DNA from 3 places in the Mesobacillus sp. genome. Region 3 is predicted to be linked to each of the others. Evidence: predicted binding sites of a transcription regulator. Region 3 holds the regulator's gene; each other region holds the start of a gene.
The links. Region 3 encodes Rex, which represses fermentation and respiration genes when NADH is low (regulators of the CRP and FNR family bind a similar motif). Its sites were predicted from a motif close to TTGTGAAATATTTCACAA; they were not measured.

Region 1 (7,366 bases), on a different contig from region 3:
TCACTTCGATTCCTGCCATCATTCCCAGCCCGCGGATATCCCTTACGTATTCATGGCTGTTAAGCTTTTGATGCAGCAGTTCAAATAAGTACTTACCTTTGGCCGCTGTTTCATTTAAAAATGATTCATTGAATATAATATCCATTGTTGCTGCTGCGGCAGCTGTACTGACTGGATTGCCGCCAAAGGTAGAACCATGGCTGCCAGGACCAAAGAATTCCTTCAACTCAGCTTTGCCAACTGCTGCTCCAATCGGCAGCCCGCTGCCCAGACCCTTAGCTGAGGTGATGATATCCGGCTGAATACCATAATGCTGGAATGCAAATGGCTTTCCAGTACGGCCTATTCCTGTCTGGATTTCATCGATAATTAGCAGAGAACCATTTTCCATGCAGGCTGCCTCGACATTTTTAATGAATTCAGTTTCTGCAACATGGATTCCGCCCTCGCCCTGGATTATTTCAATCAAAACAGCTGCAGTATCAGCACCTATTTCCTGCAGAAATGCCTCTGAATCATTGAAGGGGAGATGGATAAAGGTCTCCAGCATGCTTCCGTACCCTTGCTTGATTTTATCCTGCCCTGTTGCGGCCATTCCAGCGAATGTCCTTCCATGGAAAGACTGCAAAAATGATATGATTTTCGTCCTTCCGGTAGCTTTTCGGGCGAGCTTAATAGCAGCCTCATTTGCCTCCGCTCCGCTATTGGCGAAAAACACATGGTCCATGCCAGCTGCCTCGGCAAGCTTTGTAGCAGCATCCTCTTGAATGCTTTGCGGAAACAGATTCGAAACATGCCAAAATAACTCAAGCTGTTCCTTCACAGCTTTCTCAACTTTTTCAGGACGGTGCCCGAGATTGCAAACACCTATACCAGAGGTGAAATCGAGATATTCACGCCCGTCTTTTCCATAAAGGACTGCACCAGCAGCTTTTACAGGCTCGATTTCCCAGCGCTGATATGTGGGGAATAAAGAACTCATTTTGTTATCCTTTCTGCAGCTGCTATAGACGTTCCAAGCCAGCTGCCCTGTTTATAGAATCGCTTTTTTCCGGAAATGATCATTGCGGTTTCCATCCCTGCAGAAATTGCAGCCAATGCTGACTTCACCTTTGGCACCATTCCGCCATAAATATTTCCATCAGCAATATAATCTTCCACATCCTGGTCCGTCAGCTGACTGACAATTTCACCATCTATCAAAATACCATCTACATTTGTGACAAAAGAACATCGTTCCGCCTTCAGGGCTTTAGCAATTGCCGCCGCTGCATAGTCCCCGTTGATGTTCAGCCTTCCACCATCTTCTGCCACAGCAATTGGCGTCATGACGGGAATGTATCCGTTATTGATGGCCATGAAAATCAGTTCAGTCCTGACAGTAGTTATAGTGCCAACAAAACCTAGATTATCCTGATCAAGATAGGTCCCCTGCAGGCATCCTCCGTCACTGCCATTAATGCCAAGGACATTAAATCCTTTTCTGCTAAGTATTCCGCACAGCTGGCGATTGGTTTGCCCTGATAGGACCATTTCTGCAACTTCCATCGTTTTCTCACAAGTAACCCTCAAGCCATCGATGAATCTTGTCGGTATTTTATACAAGTCCAGCAATCTGTTGATGGCTGGTCCACCGCCATGGACAATAACAGGATGATAGCCGTTATCGATTAAATCTGTCAGGCTATCAAAAAAGTCGTCTGTAAGTTCCTCGAGTACACTCCCGCCACACTTAATGACCACAATCTTCAATTGATTCGCCCCTTTATGTCCGATAGCTTGCATTGATTTTCACATAATCATATGAGAGATCACAGCCCCATGCCATACCATGCCCTGTTCCCAGATGCAGGTCTACAAATATCTGCACCTTGTCTCCCATCAGATACACCTTCGCCTGTTCCTCGTCAAAGGAGATTGGCGTACTTCCCTTTAGCATTTGGATGGATCCAAGCGCAATATCTACTGTTTTCGGATTCACGACAGCCTGGCTCTGGCCAATTGCGCCAATGATTCTTCCCCAATTTGCATCTGCTCCATATACTGCTGTTTTCACAAGGTTCGATCCGGCGATTTTCTTGGCAATGATGCCGGCTTCCTTATTCGACATAGCCCCGTCAACACATACCTCAATTAACTTTGTTGCTCCTTCGCCATCCTTTGCTATTTGCTTCGCAAGGCTGGCACAGCTTTCTTTCAGCAAATCCAGAAATACTGGCCATTCTGGATGGTCTGGATTCAGCGCCTTATTTCCTGCAGCACCATTTGCCATTACAAGCACCATATCGTTTGTGGAAACATCGCCATCAACCGTTATTTGATTGAAGGTAGTGTTCGTAACCTCCTTCAATGCAGCTGATAAATGTCCACTTTCAATCACAGCATCTGTTGTCAAAAAGCCAAGCATCGTCGCCATGTTAGGATGGATCATACCGGATCCTTTTGCTGCTCCTCCCATTACTACGGTACAGCCGTCAATTTCTGCAGTAAAACAGCTCTGCTTCATGACTGTATCTGTCGTAAGAATGGCTGTCTGAAAGGCTTCTGCCTGCTCACTCATATTCCCCAAAACAAGTTTGGAAATTCCAGCTTCAATTTTGTCCATTTGCAAATATTCACCGATAACGCCGGTAGAAGCAACTGCGACATGATGCTCGGGTATACCCAGTTTTGCAGCTGCCAATGACCTCATTTTTAATGCGTCCTGATAGCCTTGTTCACCCGTACACGCATTGGCGCAAGCACTATTGACAACTAGAGCCTGCAGGATTCCTTCCTGCCCGATGCTTTCCTGCGTAACCAGCAATGGTGCAGCCTGAAAGTGGCTTGTAGTGTATACAGCCGCACAGCTTCCTGGAGTTTCACTGAAAATCATTCCCAAGTCCAATTTGTTATAGCGAAGACCCGCATGGACTCCGCCTGTCTGGAAGCCTTTTGGATTCAGGATACCGCCATCAGGGATTTCTTTTATCTGCTTATGATCTTGTATTGCCTGGTACATGTTTTCCTCCTTTATGGATACAGGGGAATCAATTCAAGTCCAGCTGTTTCCTCGAAGCCAAACATAATATTGGCGTTCTGGACAGCCTGCCCTGCAGCCCCTTTCATAAGATTGTCAATAACGGACACGATGGTCAGCCTCCCGGTCCTCGGGTCAGCATGCATACCTATATCGCAATAATTCGAGCCTTTCACTTCTTTTACAGAAGGGAAAATCCCCTGTTTCCTTACTCTTATGAATGTCTGGTTGTGATATGCCTGTTCATATATTTCTAGCAGTCTTGAAGTCTCCATTTCTTCTTTTAACTGGACATACATAGTGGCCATGATTCCACGAGTAATAGGGAGCAAATGGGTACTGAATGTGATATTTACCTGGTCTTCATTCCAGATTCCAAGCTGCTGTTCAATTTCCGGGATGTGCTGATGCTCATTTACTTTATATATTTTAAAGTTCTCATTGATCTCTGCGTACATTGTTCCGAGCGACGGTGATCGGCCTGCCCCTGAAACCCCGGACTTGGCATCAATGATGATGCTTCCTGGATCAATCAATTTTTCAGTCATCAGCGGCGCAAGGCCGAGAAGTGCTGCCGTCGGATAACAGCCCGGGTTCGCTAAAATATCAGCATCGGCTATTCTCTCACGGTTCCATTCACTTAATCCATAAACTGCACTTTCAAGAATCTCATCTGAAACCGGCTCGTTCCCATACCATGCTTTATATAAATCTGGTTTTTTCAGCCTTAAATCTCCGGATAAATCAATCACCTTAATATTTTTTTGTAAAAAGCTTTTAACAAGATTGCCAGAAACCTTTGTGGGAGTCGCCAGAAAGACAACATCTGCTTCATCTGCAATCCTGTCTGTATCAATTTGCACAAGCCGCTGATCCACAATACCGGTCAGATGGGGAAATTCCTCTGATAATGGCTTCTCATCTCTGGTGGTATGTATCGAATGGATCTTTAAATAAGGATGTCTGGCAAGGAGGCGAATCAGCTCACCCCCTCCATATCCTGTTGTACCGATGATTGCTGACTTCACCATTCTCCTCCTCTCTTAAATGTATAAATAATCATTTGAATTTATAATTATTAATAATGTTCTTCTTATTATAAGAACTCATTTTTCAAAACGCAACAGAAATATTAACAATATGTGAACAATTCACAATTTTATTGAAGAATTAATATGCTTTACAATATACTAATATTAATATTTTATACGGTAAGGAGTATGATTCCGCCGTATTAAGGTGGGAGAAACAAGATGCAGGCTGCTTTTTCTTTGTCATCAAACCTGAATAGACTGTTCGAAAGAATCCACAGATTAAGAATGATTGAAAAAGGGGCATACCTTTTCGAGGAAGGAAATCCCGCAAATGAACTGTATATTATTCAAAGCGGAAAATTCCAGCTCAGCAAGATGGTTCCTGATGGGCGTGAGTTGACGATCAGGATGTGCTCTACTGGTGAATTGGTTGGAGAATTATCATTATTCAGCTCTGCCTCAAAACACATCCAAAATGCCCTGGCATCAGAGGGCGGTACTGTTGCAGTAATCCAAAAGGACAAACTTGAAACCGAAATCGCCAAAGACCACGGTTTGGCACTGGAAGTAGTCAAGTGGCTTTCCCTGCAGCACCGCAAATCGCATACAAGATTCCGGGACCTTGTCCTTCACGGTAAAAAAGGTGCGTTATACTCAACGCTGATTCGTTTAGTGAACAGTTACGGAATAATGACAGGGGACGGAATAAAAATCAATGTGTCACTCACTAATCAGGAGCTTGCCAACTTCTGCGGAACGTCGCGCGAGGTCGTCAACAGGCTGCTGAGTGAACTGAGAAAGAATAACATTATTTCAATCGACAAAGGCTACATCACTGTCCTGGAACTGAACCAGCTTAAAAGAGAGATTGATTGTGAAAACTGTCCGATTGAAATTTGTAATATAGAATAAAAAACGAAGCCCTAAGAATTGCTAAGGGCTTCGTTTTTTATATTGCTGAAATCATGATCATGAAGAATATGGCGGCATTCATGATCTCATAAACTCCAACCTTCATGACAGACAGCGGTCTTCCATAAAAGGCAATAGCCCTGATAAGGCTGGGAATCATGGCAGCTGCTAACGCTATTCCCCCAAAGCTGAGCCATAAAATCGGCACCAGCAGGTGGTAGCCCCAGGAAATCCATTTGAAATTGACGTTCTTTTTTTCCCGGATCATCGTCTTTACATAAAAGGTACTGCCGGTGAAAAATAAGACAGAGGCTGCAAATACTATGATTGCTCCCTGGTTGATTGTGCCAGCTGGCAAAAAGCTGCTGGCAAGTCCTGCTATCGCAAAAACGATAATGGCACTGAAATCATTCAATATTGCCCGATCCTTGTTCTTTGAAGAAAAATATGCGTTCAATATAAAGAAGGGAATCATCGAAAAGCCAAAATAGACAATTGTTGGCTGTGTAAATAATGGAACCATCAAAAATGCTATCGCAGGCACCATATAGATCAGCGCCCATTTACGATAAAATTCAAGCTTTTTCCCTTTGAACACCAGTAAAAGCGGATATGTCGCCAAATATAATAAAAGCCAGCCAATAAAAAACGGGATATGCTGCCAGATCAATTCGCTTGAAGCTGCTCCAAGCCAGAATGGAATGATCAACATTGCCCAGGCACCGTGCTGTTTTGGCATGAATAATTTCATGTTCTACACTCCCTTATTTCTGTTCCTGCCTTCACTATAAAACAGCTGCTAAGGATATTAAGTGAAACACATCACATTTTGCAGACATGAAAATGAACCGACACGGAACTGTCAAAACTGCTGAGTGATAAAACGGGAAAAAGCTGAACCATAATAGATTCAGCTTCTTTTTTCAAAATGAAGTTTCAGGTAAAGCTTTTTCACATATAGATGCGGCTTTACCAGATAATATATTTCTTTCGTAAAAGCCATACTCAGCAAAAACATAAAAACAACGATGAAGTGGACCTTCGAAAGAGTGGATATATTCATGACAAGCTCCATATCAGGCTGCAGCTGAGCAAGACTGATCAGCAAGCGCAATAGCAGCAGCGGCTCATTTGAAATGCTGCTTGACAGGACGATGGCAATACCTGTCGCAGTACTTAAAAACATAAGGGCTTTCACTGTGCAGGCTAGGTATCGGCCAAACTTCGACTCTGCACCATCGTCCTCCGCTGAATCATATTGCCACACAAGTCCCATTCCGACAATGGCAGCTACTGAATATGGATAGACAACCCATAAAAAGATTTGAACCAGTTCCATCTTTCTCACCTCAAACAAAAGTCCCAAACATTTGCCCCACTAACATTTTAACTGTGGGAATGCCATGTGACAGTGACAAAAGTCGCCGAATTTGTCCAAAATAAGAAGATTTTATTGGTAAATCAATCAATCCTTTGCAGGTTTTCCCCTAATACCACCATTAACTATTGCCTGCCTTCAGCTGCCTTACAATATAGTTGGTTATCCATGTCAGACCGACTTCGTCTGCATTGCAGTAAACCGGAACTGCGCTTTCGTTAAGCCTATCAGCTAATACAGACTCACGGCAAAAGATGATCTTGACTCCATCCAGGGTTTGCAGGAGTTCCACATCAGCTTCATTGCGAATGATTACTGCTTTATCGTAAGATTTCTTCTTATATCCTTCTATCAATATCACATCGGGAGCAAAAAAGGTAAGAAGTCCGATTTCTTCCTCAAGGGACCATCCCTTTTGCTCAGCCTGTATGATGATTCGGCCTTCTCCTGCTACGAGTGAAGCAGCTGCTCCAGCCGATACATGCTGTACCGAATCCTTCCTATCCGAAACCTCAGGCTTCCCTCCGTGTCCATGGTGCTTAATCGTCGCGACCTTGAGGCCAAGAGCTGACAACCGCTCTATCAATTTTAGGATAAGCGTTGTCTTGCCGCTATTCTGAAACCCTGCTACCTGGAATATAACCGGCTTTACCAAGGCCATTCACTGCCAGTATGATCTTCGAGCATCAGGACCTCAACTTCCATTCCCTGTTCAAACCCTCTAGTGCCTCCAGGCAGGATCATGAGTGAGTTTGCTCCGGCAAGGCTCATAATGATATTCGATTTATCAAGACCGCTTGGAGTGACAATCAGCCTGCCATCCTGAATCGTCAATGCACTCCTCACAAAGCGGGTAAACGGATTCGCTTTAGGAAAGTTCGCATCAAGTATCGCCTTTTCTTTTCTGAGGTGCGGCTGTTCTGTGAAAAGCATTGTCCTGATAATCGGACGGGCAAACAGTTCAAAGCCGACATAGCAAGCAGAAGGATTGCCAGACAGACCAAATAAAAGCTTTCCGCCAAG
Region 2 (7,366 bases), on a different contig from region 3:
TTCGATGCACATTTCCTGTCATTGAGCATCACTATCATAGACAGTATGACTGGTTCCAGAAGAGAAAATTTCATAAAGAATGGATCGATGAAGAGGTGCGTCATATCCATCCAACGCATTTGACAAAATGGTATTTGAAAAAACAAAAACAACTTCATGCCCTGGTCGCTGTAAAGGATATATTTACCACGTGATCAGAGAATGCAAACAAAAAAGCAAGGATACCCTTGCTTTTTTTGCTCATTCTGCCGGACGGTTAGGTCCTTCTAGCTTTTTATCACCGTAGCCAGCTTTTTTCTCCATTGAACTATTTGGCTGCTGTGCTTTTTTATTTTGTTTCTTATTCATATAAACACCTCCCGATATTAGTGTGTTCATTTGCGGATTTTTCATGCGGTGACCAGGCTGTCGAAGTATGGAGCTGTTTTTGCTGAAATCCACTTTGTTTGCCGAATTGCTTCTAGTTTTGTCAAGCGAAAAGGAGGTTCGGGACGAAGGTAGAATTACCTTTATAAAGGCAAAGATGTTGCTGGAAAAACGGTGTGCTGCTGCCATGGAATTGGTGCCATGGAAATGGTGCCTTTGAAATAAATCATGATAGGAGAGATTGTAATGAGACCGGGAATCGAAAAGGAAGAGGTTCTAGGTATGCTGACAGAAATGGTGTATGAACTGGAAGAGGCAGATGCCAGCCTGCATCATTCGCTGGCAGCAATAAGAGCCGGGATGTACCTCGACCACTCAGAGAAGATCGAAAGTTACGGAATGATTCTTGATGGATTAGAAGCGAACATGGCAATCCATTCCAGAACCCCCGCTCATTTACCAGATACCAAGGGTTTAAAACTTGAATTAGGTTTTTAATATATAATAGAATAGTTTCAACCTTAGTAGCTTTATTTTGTAGGGCTACTTTTATTTTTGGCTGGTAAAGTATAGAATAGCCAAGGCTGAGAGTTCATTTGCAAAACCAATCAGCAGTTCAGCTGGCGCTGTTATAGCCCAAAGTCATTAAGATATGATTTTATGAGTTTTAGAATGGATATGAGAAGGCAGGAAATAAAAATGGGACAAGACAATCAGCGAATAATAGATTTATCGAAGGAATTATTGGAACGATTGGACTGCGCACTTAAAAGATTCGAGGCTTCCAAGAGCGAGGGGATCAGAGGGGATTTTCACACTGAAGTTAAACCTTTCGCGGATGAGGTGAAAGGGCTATCAAGCAAGTGGAGGGAAGCTGCAAAAAGCTGGATACTGGAGAACAGGCCAAAAAACCTCCATGCAAACCAGATTGATACTGCAGCTGATTATATTGAGGTCATTTCTGTGCAGGCTTTCTTTCCCGAAACCAGCAAAAAACGTTTTTACGACCAGCATCAATCTGTTGAATTCATCCTTAACAGTATGATTCTTGCAATTGATAAGACATTTTTGAGGTAAACAGAAGAAGCACCAGTCCATCTGGTGCTTCAGTTTTTGTCCAGCAATCCCCGCAGGGACACTGTGAATTTCCGACTAGATAGAGAATTCTTTGTGGTCTTCCGGTATGAAGGCCCCTTGTAATTCCAGCTCACGAACAAGATTCCGGTATTCTAAAATGGTGATTTCATTTTGAATATATGACTTTTTGGTAAAATCGAGAAGTTCATTTACATGTTCCGGAGTATATTCTTTTGTCTGCGCAAATAGATTTTTGAGTTCGTGAACGTTCATTTTTCATCCTCCTCCATCATTTGTTTTAATCGTATCATGAAATCAGAAGTGGAATTTATTTTTCAAAAATTTAAACTTCCGACAGATTCTTTCACGATTAGACAAAAGCGGTAGACCCTTCCAATACTATCACCATCTGGGCGAAACCAACATAATATATCGTAATGAATGTATGGAGGAGGATGTTCGCCATGTTTGGCCGCAGGAATAAAATGAATGTAAATCAGCCTCAATATTGGCAAAATCAATATTATCAGGAACCTTACAGCTTAAATGGGATCAATCAAGGTATAAACCGGCAGCAGCCGCTCCCTCAGCAATATGTGAATCCCTATTGGGCTGGTATGCAGGGCAATTGGCAAAGCCAGCCGCTGCAGCAAGGCTACCCGGTAAATCCGTATTTACAGGGCAGCCAGCAGTGGAACCAGCCATATCAGCCGGCACAGCCAAAAAATGATTATTCCAAAATGCTTTTTCAAAATCCATTGCAGCCAGAAGATGATCCAATCTATGGTTACTATAATCCCCAGGCTGAATTTCAAAACTATAATCCATATCCCCAGCAGGCATTCATGCCAAAGCAGCCCTCGGGCATGCAATCATTTATGAATTCATTCAAAAGCCAGGATGGAAACCTGGATATCAACAAGATGGTTGATACAGCAGGACAAATGATGAATGCTGTTACCCAGGTATCGTCGTTGGTCAAAGGGCTTGGCGGAATGTTTAAAGTATAAAAAGCAGGCGGTTCGCCTGCTTTTTTCTCATTCTGTATCTATTGTAATATCAATCTTTTTCCCAAGCTTCTTGGCGACATTGACCTTCAGCAGCCCATCATTATAGGAGGCACGGATCTTACGTTCGTTTATAGGGTGGGAAAAAGGGATCGTCCGGCTAAATCTTTGAAGTGAAGTACTCTGCCGGTAGGTTTTTTCCACCTCATTGATTTCTGAATAGATATCGGATCTGTCAACGGAAATAGATAACGAATTGCTGATGACATCAAGACTGATTTGATCTTTCTTTACACCCGGCAATTCTGTAATGACCACATATTCTTTTTCATTTTCCTGCACATCTACCGGAAAGGTCGAATGAGGGAAAGGCTGCCTGAAAAAATCATCGATTGTTTGCAAAATTCCTTTTACAGGTTTTTCATTCATAATCTGATTCACCGATTTAAACCATTGCTCCAGGGCTTCGTGTCTTTTTGGACGGTCAGGATGGTTAGGTGCCATCGCTTATATCCTCCTCTGCAAAAAATTCTTATCATAGGATATGATGGATGGAATGTCCTTGTTCAGGATTCATTGCCTTAAAAATGGGAAAGCTGCCTATTATAAAAAGCTGTTCTATTTTTCGCCAAGGTTTTTTGAACACTTTGTGAAAAATGCCTGTGGTGTGATTTACATCACATAACCAGTCAGTGTTCCTTTGTATGCTGTAACAGTAAATACAGCGGAAGAGGGGACTAAACATGTTTTGTTACCAATGTGAACAGACGCCAACGGGCGGCTGTAAAGTAGTAGGAGTTTGCGGAAAAGATGAAACAATTGCCAGCCTGCAGGATACCATCATTTTTGCATTAAAGGGCATTGCAGCATATAGGACACATGCAAACCAGCTTGGATTTACAGACCCATTTGTAGATGCTACAACACATGAAGCGCTTTATATGACTTTGACTAACTCGAATTTTAATGTGCAGGAACATATTGATATGGCCATGAAAGTAGGCCAGTCAGCTGTCCGTGTCATGGAAATGCTGGATGAAGCACATACGAGCCGCCTTGGAATACCGCAGCCTGTACGTGTCAGCCAGAATAAAATTGAAGGAAAGTGCATCGTTGTAACTGGTCATAATTTATTTGCATTGGAAGAGCTGCTGAAACAAACCGATGGAAAGGGCATCAATATATATACACACTCTGAGATGCTGCCTGCACACGGTTATCCAGCCCTGAAGAAATACCCTCACTTAAAAGGTAACATCGGAAAAGCCTGGTTCGATCAGCGCAGGCTGTTTGAAAAATTCCCGGGTGCTATCCTGGCAACGACAAATTGTGTGATGCCAATCAAAGGTTCCTATGCAGACCGCATGTTTACATATGAGGTTGCAGGCCTTGAGAATGTAAGAAAAATTGAAAATGATGATTTTACCATGGTTATTGAGAAGGCTTTAGAGCTTCCGGAAGCCAATATGGAATCAGAAGAAACATTGGTGACAGGTTTCCATCATGAAACAGTACTTGGGCTGGCTCCTGAAGTGATTCAGGCAGTAAAGGATGGCAAAATCAAGCGCTTCTTTGTCATCGCAGGCTGCGACGCACCTGGTAAAGGGGGGGAATACTACCGCGAGCTTGCAACATCATTACCTCCGGAAGCAGTTATCCTTACAACTTCATGCGGGAAATTCCGTTTTAATGATGTTGATTATGGAGTCGTTCCGGGAACAAATATCCCGCGCTACCTTGATTTAGGGCAATGCAATAACTCAGTATCTACTGTGAAAATTGCAAAAGCATTAGCTGACGCTTTTGAATGTGATGTGAACGAGCTGCCAGTAAGTATCGTCCTTTCTTGGTTTGAACAAAAAGCAGTCGCAATCCTCCTTGGGTTGTTCAGCCTCGGCATTCAAGACATCCGAATTGGGCCTAAACCCCCTGAATTCATTTCAGAAGGAGTTATGGAAGTGCTACAGGAAACTTTCAACCTGAAATTGATCACAACTGCACAGGAAGATATGGAAACGATGATGCAATTAAGCAAAACAGAATAAGAAAAGAAAGCCCGCTACTCGTTAGCGGGCTCAGACTGTAGACAAACTCGATGAAAATCGTGTTTGTTTACAGTCTTTTTTTGGTTGGTGCCTGAATGGGGCTGTTGATTTCCGTTCCAGACGCTTTGCTTTCCGCTGAAGAATTATGAAAAAGCCCAACTGCCGGCTTTTTCAAGAGCAAATTCTTCTAGGGGCCGGCGCTGAGCCTCCTTGCCGCCGCTGGCGCCTGCGGGGTAAAATGGCCCGAAAGGAAGGGGCCATTTCTACCTAGGTCTCACCTGTCCGTCTGATCCCGAAGGACTTTGAAAGGCTTCCTCGAGTTTGCCCACGCACGATGGAAATGCGATAGCATTTTCGGAGGAGTCTACGCGCCTTCCACTCCAATCAACAGGATTTCTGAAATTAGCGTGGAACTAAACATAAGTCTATTTTAATAAGATATATATAACGCTTGAGGTGATAAAGATGCTTTCCAAAAACAATCCAGTCCAAGAAATCAATTAGAAATGGTCGCTTTAGACCAACTGGTTCCTCAGGAACATTTAGTCCGTAAAATGGAAGCAGCCATTGATTATTCTTTCATTTATGAACTGATGAAGGATGGATATTCGGAAGTAGGGAGCCCAAGCATTGACCCTGTAATTTTAACTAAACTCACCTTCATTCAATCTACCTTTGGCATCCGTTCCATACGCCAGACCATTGCCGAAGTAGAAACGGATATAGCCTAACTGAGCCCTCTAATCGTAGCGGGCTTAATTTTATATAAGTTCATCCAATAATAAATCCTGATCAAGAATATAATTCCCATCATTATCAGTGGCAATAAGGTTATCTTTTTTCATCCGGGTCAGTGTCCTGCTGACTGTTTCCCGAGTAGTGCCAATCATGTTCGCAAGGTCTTTATTCGTAAAATCTGTCTTTAGCAGGACTTTGCCATTCTCAAGCTTTTTACCATGAATTTCACCAAGCCTGATCAAAAGCTTAATGATTTGTTCATAAGTATTATTTAAAATTTGTGCCTCCAGGCGTTCCTGTAAATCTACAATTTTTTCTCCGAGCACCTTAAAAACTTTAATGCTGAGATGGGGATTCTCAACAAGCACCTTCTCAAATTGGAAAATAGGCACGACAACAAGCTGTGCATGCTCTAGGACTTCAGAATAACCAGGATATCCGCCCTTCCGAAAGAAACCCACATGAGGAAACATTTCGCCTTTTTTTAGGATCGCAACGATCTGTTCCCGGCCATTAGCGTCACTCTTGTATATTTTCACCTTTCCCTCATGAATGAAGTAAACATTTTCTAGCGGGTCCCCCTGCAGGAATACGTGACTGTTCTTTTTCCATTCGCGGGCTATCGATATATCAACAATTTTCTCCAGTTCATCTTCTTCCAGATCCCTGAAAAGCATGAATCCTGAAAGCACCTTTTTTATCTCACTTCTCTCCAACTGAAACACCTCAAATAGTATAACAATGAATTTTAATCATTCCCTATTATTTTAACAAAAAATCTTGATGGATACCTTATAACTATAAAAATACTAATTGTTCTATCATGAAAATCCTGTTGATTGCAGTGGAAGGCAGTAGACTCCTTCGAAAAATGCGATCGCATTTCCATCGAGCGTGGGCCCATTAGTGGAAGCTTCTTCGAGTCCTGCGTGAGCAGCTGAAAAAGGAGACCCCAGGAGAAATACTGCTTAAAGTGAAGCGCATGGAAAGAAAACCAACAGACAAATTTCTTATGCTGAGTTTTAAGATAGGATACAAAAGTACCAAAAAATAGCAGAGTGAAATAATGATAATTTTACTTTTGCAACGAACGTTTATTCGGTAGAATAGAGATAACGAGGTGAACGAGATGAAAGTCCGCAAAAGTTTGCAGGAAATTATGACAGATTTGAAGGTTGGAGAATCTGTAAAAAGAAATATAGTCCACTGGCATACGATTGACGAAAAAGAGGCCCGGACCGAAGATATGCCTGAGGACTTGAGTGAGATTTTAAAAAAAGCGCTTGAGAGGAGAGGGATTTCCCGTCTCTATACACACCAGAAGTCTTCCTATGACCAAATAATGGAGGGGCAGAGCATTGTTGCAGTTACGCCAACTGCTTCTGGCAAAACCCTCTGCTATAATCTTCCAGTTCTTCAATCCGTCATAAATGACCCGAATGCAAGAGCACTATACATGTTCCCGACAAAAGCCCTTGCACAGGATCAAAAAAGTGAAATCAATGAATTGATCCAGGAGGGAGAGCTGTCCATCAATAGTTATACATATGACGGCGATACTCCTTCAAATATTCGGCAAAAGGTGCGAAGAGCAGGACATATCGTGATTACCAACCCTGATATGCTTCATTCAGCGATTTTGCCTCATCATACAAAATGGGTGTCATTATTCGAAAACCTGAAGTATGTTGTCATCGATGAACTGCATATTTACAGGGGTGTATTTGGCAGCCATGTAGCCAATGTGATCAGGAGACTGAAACGAATTTGCAATTATTATGGGAGCGACCCCGTTTTCATCTGCACATCAGCAACAATTGCCAACCCCCTAGAGCTTGCTGAAGGGCTTACAGAAAAGGATATGGTCCTGATCGATAATAATGGCGCGCCATCCGGAAGGAAGCATTTCTTGTTTTATAATCCGCCTGTCGTCAATATTCCGCTTAACGTACGGAGGAGTGCGACGCTTGAAACGAGACGGCTCGCTGGAGAATTCCTTAAAAATAAGATACAGACCATCATATTTGCCCGCAGCAGGGTCCGGGTTGAAATTCTTTTGACGTATCTGCAGGAGCTTGTTAAGCACAAGCTTGGACCCAAGGCAATCAGAGGCTATAGGGGTGGCTATCTTCC
Region 3 (7,366 bases):
CTCGGGATGATGCTGCAGGAGAAGCGTATGACAAGGTTGCGAGGACGCTTAATCTGCCTTACCCTGGAGGGCCGCATATCGATAGGCTGGCGCAGGAAGGGAAGGCAACGATTGACCTGCCGAGAGCATGGCTGGAGGAAGGATCCTATGATTTCAGTTTCAGCGGGTTAAAATCAGCGGTCATCAATGTTGTCCACAACGCACAGCAGCGTGGTGAGGAAATTGTTCCGGCTGAGCTTGCTGCGAGTTTCCAGGAGAGCGTGATTGATGTCCTGGTGACGAAAACGCTTCGAGCTGTGAAGCAATATGATGTTAAGCAAGTGCTTTTGGCTGGCGGTGTGGCAGCAAATAAAGGACTGAGGGAAGCACTATCCAAATCCTTTGCAGGTATGGACATCGAGATTGTAATCCCGCCGTTATCATTATGTACTGACAATGCAGCAATGATTGCCGCGGCAGGAAGTGTGCTTTATGCAAAAGGCGAGCGTGCTGATTTGACCTTGAATGGCAATCCTGGTTTGGAAATAACTATCCACAACGAAAGTCGCAAGTAAAAAATAAATTTTCTGATATTGCTGTGGATATGTGAGCTGAAATGAGAGAATTTTGTGTACAATGTGGATAAAAGACGCTTATTCTGTGGATAATGTGGAAAAGTCTCTGGATAAGCCATAAATAAGGATTTTAAATGTGAATAACTTTGTGAATAAAAAGTCCCGGATCTTATCTGGGACTTTTTTTGTGGTTTTGGCTGCTGGAGAAGAAATATGGGGATAGGGAATGTAGTGAATTTCGGTAACAATATGGAAGTATTTGAGATGAACTTCACCATATATCGCAGTGGATAAAGAAATAATATATAATATAGCCACCACAAAACTATTCTTTCCACATTATCGACAGCTGAGCTGTTAATAGTGAAAAACATAAAAGAAAACCGGACAATCAATGTCCGGTTTTTTGTGGATAACTGAATATAATTATTAAGCAAGCTCTGCCCATTCTTCCATCAGTTGTTCAAGCTTCTCTTTAGCAGCTTCAATTTTGTTATTAATTTCTGCTGCTTTTTCATGATCCTGGAAAACTTCAGGATCGCATAGAAGTTCCTCGTATTCGGCAACTTCTGTTTCCAGCTTTTCGATGGTTGCTTCGACCTCTTCCATGCGGCGTTTGCGCTGGCGTTCGAGTTTCTTTGCTTCTTTATCCTGTTGATAAGTATTTTTATCCTGTTTTGAATTATCCACAGAAGAACTGCCGGCATTTTTTGCAGCCTGGGCTTCTAAAGCCTTGAGTTCTTCCTGTTCAAGCTTCTTTTCAAGATAATAATCATAATCACCAAGATATTCGGTCGCGCCATTACGATCAAGCTCAATGACCTTTGTGGCTATCCTGTTGATAAAATAACGGTCGTGGGACACGAATAGGATTGTGCCTGGATAATCGATCAAGGCGTTTTCAAGAACTTCCTTGCTGTCCAGGTCCAAATGGTTCGTAGGCTCATCCAGGATCAGGAAGTTGGATTTCTGCAGCATCATTTTTGCAAGCGCAAGACGGGCCTTTTCGCCGCCGCTTAAAGTAGAAACGATTTTCAGTACATCATCTCCGGAAAAAAGGAAGTTTCCGAGTACTGTGCGGATTTCTTTTTCCGATTTTAGCGGATATTCATCCCAGAGCTCATTCAGTACCTTTTTATTGGAGCTTAGCTCAGCTTGCTCCTGATCATAGTAGCCAATCGACACATTGGACCCATAGTGGATACTCCCTGCAAGTGATGGCAGTTTTTCCACAATCGTTTTCAACAATGTGGACTTGCCGACTCCGTTCGGTCCGACGAGGGCAGTACTATCGCCGCGGTTTAGATGGAAGGTGATATTCTCGGACACCATCTCCTGGTTGTATCCTACGGCTAGTGAGTCAGCCTTCAATACATCGTTTCCGCTCTGCCGATCAATCTGAAAGCTGAAGGAAGCCGATTTTTCGTCACCCATTGGCCTGTCCATGCGCTCCATTTTATCCAGCTGTTTACGCCGGCTTTGCGCTCGTTTAGTAGTGGATGCGCGAGCCAGGTTGCGCTGGATGAAATCCTGCAGCTTGGCGATCTCATCCTGCTGCTTTTCGTAAAGCTTCAGGTCCCGTTCGTAGTTCTCAGCCTTCTGGTCCAGATAAGAACTATAGTTGCCCGGGAATTTCGTCAGCTGGTGGCGGGAGATTTCATAGACCTGATTGACGACCTTATCCAGGAAATAACGGTCGTGGGACACAATCAGGATTGCGCCAGGGTAGCCTTGCAGATACTGCTCCAGCGACGAAAGAGTGTCAATATCCAGGTGGTTCGTCGGTTCGTCCAGGATTAAAATATCCGGGCGGGTCAACAGGAGCTTGGCTAATGCAAGTCTTGTTTTTTGGCCCCCGCTTAAAGTGGATATTTTTGTGGAATAATCAAAGGAATGAAAGTTCAGGCCATGCAAAACTGAACGGATGTCCGCTTCATACTGGTATCCGCCTTTTTCCTTAAACTGGACCTGCAGAATATCATATTCTTTTAGAACTCTGTCGTATTCTGTCTGGTTTGACAGGATGTCAGGATCCGACATTTTTTCCTCTAGCCGGCGAAGGTCCTTTTCCATGCTGTGAAGATGGGAAAAGACGCCAAGCATTTCGTCCCAGATGCTTTTCTCGGACTCCAGCCCAGTATTTTGTGCGAGATAACCGATGCTTGTACCCTTTGGACGGATGATTTCACCGCCATCATGGCTTTCATGTCCAGCGATGATTTTGAGGAGGGTCGATTTTCCAGCCCCATTGCGGCCAACAAGGGCAACACGGTCATTTGTCTGTATTTCAAACTTTATATTCGATAAAATAAGATCAGCAGCAAAATATTTTGAAAGCTGATTAACTTGTAATAATATCATTTTTTTCACCTCTATTGCCTTAGAGATAGTGTACCCCATTCAAATAGGCTCGGCAATATATGCGCCCCCTTCAAATGAAGGTTTGGCAAGGAATTTGTGAAGTTGGCAACAAAGTTCACACACAACTTTGTGAAAATAGTGTATTATTTTGTTTGAAAGGAGCTTGAACATGGCAGAGTTTACTCATTTTAATGAAGAAGGCAGGGCGAAAATGGTTGATGTCAGCGACAAACCTGAAACGGTTCGTACAGCGGTTGCCCATTCGAGCATCATTGTTAATGAAGATATATATGTAAGAATTACTGAAAATAAAATGAAAAAGGGCGATGTACTGGCTGTTGCCCAGGTTGCCGGCATCATGGCAGCAAAAAAAACGTCGGAAATCATTCCGATGTGCCATCCGCTTCCATTAACAGGGATTGACCTTTCGTTCGATTGGGAGCAAAATGAAAGTGACTATATTTTAAATATCACTGCATCTGTAAAAACAAAAGGGAACACCGGTGTAGAAATGGAAGCGTTAACAGCAGCTTCAGCATGTGCGCTGACTGTTTATGATATGTGCAAGGCCGTGGATAAAGGAATGGTGATCGGCAAGACATACCTCGTCGAAAAAACCGGCGGGAAGAACGGTGATTTTAAGAGAGAAGATAAGTTGATTTAAATCTAGAACAGGGTGGAGGATGGAGTATGACGAACGAGCCTATGAAAATTCCGCAGGCAACGGCAAAACGTTTGCCGCTGTACTACCGTTTCCTGCTGAACCTGCATTCATCTGGGAAGCAGCGGGTTTCATCAGCTGAGCTAAGTGAAGCGGTAAAGGTTGATTCTGCCACAATCAGAAGGGATTTTTCCTACTTTGGTGCGCTTGGCAAAAAAGGGTATGGATATAATGTGAATTATCTGCTTACCTTTTTCCGGAAGACACTTGATCAGGATGAGCTCACGAAAGTGGCGCTGATCGGGGTAGGTAATCTCGGTACAGCCTTTTTGAATTACAATTTTTCCAAGAACAATAATACGAAGATTGAAATTGCCTTTGATGTTGACCCGGATAAGGTTGGCACGAAGATTGGCGAAGTGCCGGTCTACCATATGGATGACCTTGATAAAAAGGTGGTCGAGGAAGGCGTGCAGGTTGCGATCCTGACTGTTCCGTCAGCTGTTGCCCAGCCGATTACCGATCGATTAGTCCAGGCAAATGTCAAAGGGATTTTGAACTTCACGCCTGCAAGACTGAATGTACCTTCATCCATCAGGATCCACCATATTGACCTGGCGGTAGAACTGCAATCATTAATTTATTTCCTTAAACATTATCCGACTGATGTCGAAACAGAAGCAGAAGAATTGTAAAAGAGATAGCCTCTTCGAGTGGAAGGGTTTAATTTATAGACAAAAGGGCCCGGAATTCCGGACCCTTTTTTGGTTTGAAGGACAGACATGAGTGTTGCTTTAGAATAATGAAATTCATTTGTACGATAACTGCAGTCTATGCCTCTTCAATCGAAGAGGCTATTTTTTTTGGATTTGTTTCAGTTTGAAATGGAACAGGATCATCCTGATGCCAGACCCGAAGTCGAAGGTAGCGAGCAGGACGAGCAGGTATGTGAAAAATCCCCAGCCAGTTTCATTGACATTCTGGATGGCGAAGTAGGTGAACAAGCTGCCTAACAAGATGTAGACAATGCCTGAAAATAAAGGAGATTGTCTCATTAATTAAAGTCCCCCAATAAAGCTTTGGATTTTTTCTGCTTCTCTTATCATTCTCTCAATGTCTTCTCTGAATACGGACTGAAGCAGGACAACGAATGTATTCATTGTAACATGGGCAATGATCGGTACGATGATTCGTTTTGTTTTTACATATAGGAAGGCAAAGGTAAAGCCCATCGCGGAATACAGGATGACATGCTCAGGCTCCATATGAGCAAGCGCAAAAATAACCGAACTGATCAATGCCGCAAAAAAGAAGTTCATTTTTTTATGAAGGCTGCCGAAGATGATTTTCCGGAAGACGATTTCCTCCAATATCGGACCGATGATTGAGCTCACAAGGATGACGACGGGGAAGCTTTCAATCAGGTTGATGATATCCTGGGTGTTCTCCGAGCCCATTTCAATACCGAGCATCTGTTCAATGCTTGCCGCGATGGACTGGGCCATCAATGCCAGGAACACACCGGCTATCGCCCAGGCTGCCGAACTTGCTGGCGAAGCCATTCCGCGTAAATCATCCTCCATCCTCTTTTCTTTTCGTAAAATAAGCAGCACGATGACCAGAGTTAGACTGAAACTGATCACAAGCCAGTAAGGAATCGAGAGTGTTTCCATCTCTTTCAGGCTTTTGCCCATTGCAGCTCCTACGAATGCTACAATCGGGAGGCCAACAAGGCTTGAAAGCTGCATGGCAATATAAATGATGATGATGTACCAATATTCCTTTTTCAATATGCTAATCTCCTTTAGGGCAAGTTCATAAGTTTATATACGATTCAATTCTATAAAGGTTCCGTTGTTACACTATCTCTCCATTTTACTAGCAGAGACCCTGAAAGTTCAAATTGCAGGTGCCTGGCTTAAAAAAACGGTTAAAGATCATGAGGCCGATGCATACTCTTTAAGGTGGACTTTTTTAGGGATGTCCGATCCCCTAAAAGCCTTGCTGCAAAATCGAAATAAATCGGGAAATAGCTGATTTTGTCGCGGTAATCCCGGCAGCTGGGGATTAATAAATTTTATAAAAAAAATTGGACTTCATGCTTGCAAAAAAAATGGAGATTCATTATTATATAAATTGTGTTAGCACTCTATCGAGGAGAGTGCTAATAAAATAATCTACATATAATTTGAGGAGGTTGTTTCACTTGATCAAGCCATTAGGTGATCGCATTATTATCGAGCTTGTTGAGTCTGAAGAAAAAACTGCAAGCGGTATCGTTTTACCCGACACAGCGAAAGAAAAACCTCAAGAAGGTAAAGTTGTAGCTGTGGGCACAGGCCGTGTCCTTGAAAATGGGGAGCGCGTAGCACTTGAAGTTGAAGTTGGCAACCGCATTATCTTCTCAAAATACGCAGGTACAGAAGTGAAGTACCAGGGAACTGAATACCTGATCCTACGCGAAAACGACATTTTAGCAGTTGTAGAATAATAACTGTTAACGACAGTACGTTATAAAACCAAAAATTTGAGGAGGTTTTTTTACGATGGCAAAAGACATTAAGTTCAGTGAAGAAGCACGCCGTTCAATGCTTCGCGGAGTTGACGCTCTTGCAAATGCTGTAAAAGTTACTCTTGGACCAAAAGGACGCAACGTGGTTCTTGAGAAGAAATTCGGTTCACCACTGATTACAAACGATGGTGTAACAATTGCTAAGGAAATCGAGCTTGAAGATGCATTTGAAAACATGGGTGCTAAGCTTGTTGCTGAAGTAGCAAGCAAGACAAACGATGTTGCTGGTGACGGAACTACTACTGCAACCGTTCTTGCTCAAGCGATGATCCGTGAAGGCCTTAAGAACGTAACTGCTGGTGCTAACCCAATGGGCATCCGCAAAGGTATTGAAAAGGCTGTTGTTACCGCTGTTGAAGAATTAAAAGCAATTTCAAAGCCAATCGAAGGCAAAGCTTCTATCGCACAGGTAGCTTCAATCTCTGCTGCTGACGAAGAAGTTGGCCAATTGATTGCTGAAGCAATGGAGCGCGTTGGCAACGACGGCGTTATCACAATTGAAGAATCTAAAGGCTTCACAACAGAATTGGACGTTGTTGAAGGTATGCAGTTCGACCGCGGATATGCATCTCCTTACATGGTAACTGATTCTGACAAGATGGAAGCAGTTCTTGAAAATCCATATATCCTGATCACTGACAAGAAAATCGCAAGCATCCAGGAAATCCTTCCTGTACTTGAGCAGGTTGTACAGCAAGGCAAGCCATTATTGATGATTGCTGAAGATGTTGAAGGTGAAGCACTTGCTACTCTAGTAGTTAACAAGCTTCGCGGAACATTCAATGCAGTTGCAGTAAAAGCTCCTGGCTTCGGCGACCGCCGCAAAGCTATGCTTGAAGATATCGCTGCATTAACTGGCGGTGAAGTGATCACTGAAGAGTTAGGCCGTGACCTTAAATCTGCAACAATCACATCTTTAGGACGCGCTTCTAAAGTTGTTGTTACAAAAGAAAACACCACCATCGTTGAAGGTGCTGGAGACAGCGCACAAATCGCTGGCCGTGTTAACCAGATCCGCGTTCAAATGGAAGAAACAACTTCTGAATTTGACCGTGAAAAATTACAAGAGCGCCTTGCTAAACTAGCTGGCGGTGTTGCAGTCATCAAGGTTGGTGCTGCTACTGAAACTGAATTGAAAGAACGCAAGCTTCGCATTGAAGATGCTCTTAACTCAACTCGCGCTGCAGTTGAAGAAGGTATCGTATCCGGCGGTGGCGT

Region 1: the regulator Rex is predicted to act here: its motif matches at 5,776-5,793, upstream of AC3EBE_RS21680 (YwiC-like family protein).
Region 2: the regulator Rex is predicted to act here: its motif matches at 3,116-3,133, upstream of hcp (hydroxylamine reductase).

The regions. Positions count from the first base shown of each region.
Region 1 covers NZ_JBYNSB010000060.1:65,288-72,653, reverse strand. Annotated here, with positions in the region: gene argD (acetylornithine transaminase) at 1-982, opposite strand, end outside; gene argB (acetylglutamate kinase) at 979-1,743, opposite strand; gene argJ (bifunctional ornithine acetyltransferase/N-acetylglutamate synthase) at 1,766-3,001, opposite strand; gene argC (N-acetyl-gamma-glutamyl-phosphate reductase) at 3,013-4,047, opposite strand; gene AC3EBE_RS21685 (Crp/Fnr family transcriptional regulator) at 4,273-4,965, shown strand; gene AC3EBE_RS21680 (YwiC-like family protein) at 5,003-5,716, opposite strand; gene AC3EBE_RS21675 (hypothetical protein) at 5,876-6,304, opposite strand; gene mobB (molybdopterin-guanine dinucleotide biosynthesis protein B) at 6,465-7,004, opposite strand; gene AC3EBE_RS21665 (molybdopterin molybdotransferase MoeA) at 6,992-7,366, opposite strand, start outside.
Region 2 covers NZ_JBYNSB010000050.1:81,741-89,106, forward strand. Annotated here, with positions in the region: gene AC3EBE_RS19400 (DUF2515 domain-containing protein) at 1-194, shown strand, start outside; gene AC3EBE_RS19405 (hypothetical protein) at 613-864, shown strand; gene AC3EBE_RS19410 (YppE family protein) at 1,066-1,443, shown strand; gene AC3EBE_RS19415 (YppF family protein) at 1,519-1,716, opposite strand; gene AC3EBE_RS19420 (YppG family protein) at 1,908-2,453, shown strand; gene AC3EBE_RS19425 (Hsp20/alpha crystallin family protein) at 2,481-2,954, opposite strand; gene hcp (hydroxylamine reductase) at 3,194-4,495, shown strand; partial or broken gene AC3EBE_RS19435 (transposase) at 5,002-5,223, shown strand; gene AC3EBE_RS19440 (Crp/Fnr family transcriptional regulator) at 5,257-5,949, opposite strand; gene AC3EBE_RS19445 (DEAD/DEAH box helicase) at 6,363-7,366, shown strand, end outside.
Region 3 covers NZ_JBYNSB010000028.1:3,079-10,444, forward strand. Annotated here, with positions in the region: gene tsaD (tRNA (adenosine(37)-N6)-threonylcarbamoyltransferase complex transferase subunit TsaD) at 1-554, shown strand, start outside; gene AC3EBE_RS10915 (ABC-F family ATP-binding cassette domain-containing protein) at 984-2,915, opposite strand; gene moaC (cyclic pyranopterin monophosphate synthase MoaC) at 3,085-3,579, shown strand; gene AC3EBE_RS10925 (redox-sensing transcriptional repressor Rex) at 3,606-4,271, shown strand; gene AC3EBE_RS10930 (YdiK family protein) at 4,431-4,631, opposite strand; gene AC3EBE_RS10935 (CPBP family intramembrane glutamic endopeptidase) at 4,635-5,366, opposite strand; gene groES (co-chaperone GroES) at 5,783-6,067, shown strand; gene groL (chaperonin GroEL) at 6,123-7,366, shown strand, end outside.